Regions from separate parts of the Streptomyces sp. HUAS MS02 genome, predicted to be linked through region 1. Evidence: riboswitches for the same ligand, from Rfam matches in the RefSeq annotation. Region 1 holds a riboswitch; the other holds the start of a gene.
What was found. Region 1 has a riboswitch for S-adenosylmethionine ahead of ACZ9QC_RS31015 (aminotransferase class V-fold PLP-dependent enzyme). Riboswitches for the same ligand answer to the same signal wherever they lie in the genome.
Positions count from the first base shown of each region.

Region 1 (2,197 bases):
CCTCGGGGGCGCCGCACTCGCCCTGGGTCTGCGGGTCGCTGCCGAGGAGGGTGCGGACGAGGGGGTGGGCGCAGAAGAGGCCGTCGCGTACGCCGATGCCGTACTCGGCGGAGAGGGCGGCGGCGAAGTGGGAGCTGTTCCAGCCCTCGACGACGAAGGAGATGACGCCGACGCGCGGGGCGTCGTTCCCGAAGAGCGAGAGGATCCGCACCTCGGGCACCTCGGCGAGCCCGGCGCGCACGGTGTCGATCAGGTGCCGCTCACGGGCGACCAGGGTGTCGAACCCGGCCTCGGTGAGCGCCTTGCAGGCGGAGGCGATCGAGTAGGCGCCGATGACGTTGGGCGAACCGGCCTCGTGCCGGGCGGCGGTCTCGTGCCACTCGACATCCACACCGCCGTCGGTGCGCCGGGTCACCTTGCGGCTGGCACCGCCGCCCGCGAGGTACGGGTCCGCCGCGCGCAGCCAGTCGGCGCGGCCGGCGAGGACGCCCGAACCGAAGGGCGCGTACAGCTTGTGGCCGGAGAAGGCGACCCAGTCCACGTCCAACTCCTGCACGGAGAGGGGGTGGTGGGGGGCCAGCTGGGCGGCGTCGAGGACGATCCGCGCGCCGTGCGCGTGCGCGGCGGCGGCCAGCTCCCGCACCGGCCAGATCTCACCGGTGACGTTGGAGGCACCGGTGACGCAGACCAGCGCCGGCCCGTGCGGGTCTCGGTCGGCGAGGGCGGCCTCCAGGGTGGCGACGGCTTCCCTCGGCGTGCGGGGCGCGTCCAGGTAGCTGACCCGGGCGTTCCGCCACGGCAGCAGCGAGGCGTGGTGCTCGGTCTCGAAGACGAAGACCTGGCAGTCGGCGGGGAGCGCCTGGGCCAGCAGGTTCAGCGAGTCCGTCGTCGACCGGGTGAAGATCAGCTGGTCGTCGGCGCGGCAGTCGAGGAACTCCGCGACGGTCCTGCGGGCGTTCTCGAAGAGGTCGGTCGACAGCTGGGAGAGGTAGCCGGCGCCGCGGTGGACGCTGCCGTAGTAGGGCGCGTACGCCGCCACGTCGTCCCAGACGCGCTGCAGGGCCGGGGCGCTGGCCGCGTAGTCGAGCGCGGCGTAGCTGACCTCGCCGCCGGTGACGAGCGGGACGGTGACATCCCGCCCCAGAACGGGCAGCGGGGCACAAACGGACTGGTCGGCGGCAAGGGTGGAGACAGACATGGGGGTACTCCCGTGAGGAGGCATGCCGAAAGAAGGCATGCGGAGGAAGAGAAAGAAGAGAAAGGGGTGCGCGGAGGCGGGGCTCGGCGGCCCTATCGCATTCGCTTGCTCACGGAAGACTCCCTCGAAACCGCGCTTGCCGTAGACCTCGCTGCCTACGACCCGGTCCTCACCCGGGGCACCCCGCCACGGACGGAGGGTTGCCGGACAGCCAGCCGGGGCTATGGGCTGTCACTCATGACCTGAAGCAGAACGTACGTGAGGTGATCGTCGGGCCGCAACTTCTGTCCGGATGACGGGATGGGGCGCCTCATAGCTCGGGGGCGCGCATTCGTTGGCGGGTGCGGGTCGGTGGGGCTTCTCGCGCAGTTGCCCGCGCCCCTGAACGACCAGGCCCTGCGGGCCTGAAAAGCGGCGGGGCCGCAGGTTGAAAAGCACGGGGCGAAGCCCCTGCTTTTCTCAGGGGCGGGGAACTGCGCGAGAAGCCCCCACCGACCCGCACCCGAAGAACTACCGGTTCGTCGCCGCGACCCACCGCTCGAGAACCCGCCGCGCCGACCCGGAATCGATCGATTCCGCGGCCTTGGCCATCCCGCCCCGCAACTGCTCCGCCAGCGGCCCGGACGTCGGCTCCAGCGCCACCAGCGCCGCCGCCGAGTTCAGCAGCACCGCGTCCCGCACGGGACCCGTCTCCCCGGCCAGCAACCGCCGCGCGACATCCGCGTTGTAGGACGCGTCCGCCCCCCGCAACGCCTCCACCGGCACCAGCTCCAACCCCACGTCACGCGGGTCGAAGCGCTCCTCGGTCACCTTGCCGTCCCGCACGACCCACACCCGCGACGTCGCCGTGGTCGTCAGCTCGTCCAGCCCGTCGTCCCCGCGGAAGACCAGCGAGGAGTTGCCGCGCTCGGCAAAGACGCCGGCCATGATCGGCGCCATCCGGGGGTCGGCCACACCGACCGCCTGGGCCCGCACCTTCGCCGGGTTGGCCAGCGGCCC
Region 1 covers NZ_CM146747.1:7,216,460-7,218,656, reverse strand. Annotated here, with positions in the region: gene ACZ9QC_RS31015 (aminotransferase class V-fold PLP-dependent enzyme) at 1-1,198, opposite strand, end outside; SAM riboswitch class IV at 1,326-1,441, opposite strand; gene trpD (anthranilate phosphoribosyltransferase) at 1,709-2,197, opposite strand, start outside.

Region 2 (2,197 bases), 1.9 Mb from region 1:
CGGCCCCGTTCGAACTGCGTCAGGACGGGACGGATCAGGTGGCCCCGGGCCAGCCGCAGCTGAGCCGTGCGGTAGATCGCCGCCGACATGCGGCCCAGCGCCGCCCCGTCCTGGTGCCGGTGTTTGCGGACGCCCACGTCGACCTGCGCGAGCGCGTCCAGGCCGACCAGGTGCAGCGCGTCGACCAGCATGCCCAGCTCGATGCCGTAGCCCACCGGGAACGGCAGCCGTTCGAGGAGGGAGCGCCGCGCCGCGTACTCGCCGCCGAGCGGCTGGACGAAGCCGGCCAGCTGCGGCCAGTGCATGTTGAGCAGGGGGCGGGCCATGAGTTCCGTCACACGCCCGCCCTGGCCGGCGGCCGAGCCCAGGGGGCGGTCGTACATCGCCTTGACGAGGTCGACACCGGGGTCGGTGAGCAGGGGGCCGACGATCCCGGAGACGAAGTCCGACGAGAACTCCTTGAGGTCTGCGTCGATGAAGCAGACGATGTCGCCGGAGGTCACCATCAGCGACCGCCACAGGACCTCACCCTTGCCGGGCACGGCCGGGAGGCGGGGCAGGATGTCGTCGCGGTGGACGACCGTGGCCCCGGCGGCTGCCGCGACCTGCGACGTCCGGTCGGTCGAGCCGGAGTCGACGACCACGATCTCGTCGACGAGCGGGACCTGCCGCATGAGGTCGTGACGGATGATCGCGACGATGTCGCCGACCGTCTCCTCCTCGTTCAGCGCGGGCAGGACGACGCTGACGGTCTGTCCCGTGGCGCGTTTCGCGGCCATGATGCGGTGGAGCGGGCGGTCGGACATGGACCAGGAGCGGGTACTCAGCCAGCGCTCGACTTCCTTCAGCACAGTGCGCGGCTCCTCTGCGTTCATCTCGCGGTTCGGACGGCTCTCTCAACTGTCCTGGCCTTCGGTTACAGTCTTGGACAACGCTGGTGACCATCGCATGTCGCGGCTCGTCGGCGTATACAACCAAATACCGCTCATCCAGAGGGGCAGAGGGATACGGCCCGATGAAGCCCCGGCAACCCTCCAGCCGGTCTGACCACATCATTCGCGCATCGTCGCGTCATCGTCTTCGTGGTGAGGCTCCCGGCTAGGGAAGGTGCCAAATCCGTCTCACGGCGAAGTGCGTCGTGAGGAAGATGAGGAGAAAGGGCCTCGCCTCCATGGCTGCGCAGACTGTTGCAAGCACCACCGACTCCCTCGGCTCCACCTCCACAGTAGACCTCGGCCCCGCCGCGGCTCTGAGCTGTCGTGAGTGCGGTCACCGCGTACCCCTCGGCCCGGTCTTCGCGTGCGAGGAGTGTTTCGGGCCGCTGGAGATCGCGTACGACTACTCCTCCTACGAAACGGAGGAGTTGCGCAAGCGGATCGAGTCCGGTCCCGCGAACATCTGGCGGTACGCGCCCCTGCTGCCCGTCCCGGCGGACGTGGCCACCAAGCCGAACATCAACCCCGGCTGGACCCAGCTCGTCAAGGCCGACAACCTGGCCGCCGCGCTCGGCGTCGACGCCGGCAAGCTCTTCGTCAAGGACGACTCCGGCAACCCGACGCACTCCTTCAAGGACCGGGTCGTCGCGCAGGCCCTGGAGGCGGCCCGCGCCTTCGGCTTCACCACCCTCTCCTGCTCCTCCACGGGCAACCTGGCCGGTGCCGTCGGCGCCGCCGCCGCCCGCGCCGGCTTCCGGTCCTGCGTGTTCATCCCGCACGACCTGGAGCAGGGCAAGGTCGTCATGGCCGCGATCTACGGCGGCGAGCTCGTCGGCATCGAGGGCAACTACGACGACGTGAACCGCTTCTGCTCCGAGCTGATCGGCGACCCGGCCGGCGAGGGCTGGGGCTTCGTGAACGTCAACCTGCGGCCGTACTACGCCGAGGGCTCCAAGACGCTCGCGTACGAGATCTGCGAGCAGCTCGGCTGGCAGCTCCCCGACCAGCTGGTCGTGCCGATCGCCTCCGGGTCGCAGCTCACGAAGATCGACAAGGGGCTGCAGGAGCTGATCAAGCTCGGGCTCGTCGAGGACAAGCCCTACAAGATCTTCGGCGCGCAGGCCGAGGGGTGCTCGCCGGTGTCGGTGGCCTTCAAGGCCGGGCACGACGTGGTGCGCCCCCAGAAGCCGAACACCATCGCCAAGTCGCTCGCGATCGGCAACCCGGCGGACGGGCCGTACGTGCTGGACATCGCGCGGCGG
Region 2 covers NZ_CM146747.1:5,365,366-5,367,562, forward strand. Annotated here, with positions in the region: gene ACZ9QC_RS23160 (glucosyl-3-phosphoglycerate synthase) at 1-851, opposite strand, end outside; SAM riboswitch class I at 983-1,154, shown strand; gene thrC (threonine synthase) at 1,172-2,197, shown strand, end outside.
Region 2: it holds a riboswitch for S-adenosylmethionine, as region 1 does, so the genes downstream of both, thrC (threonine synthase) here and ACZ9QC_RS31015 (aminotransferase class V-fold PLP-dependent enzyme) in region 1, are expected to answer to the same signal.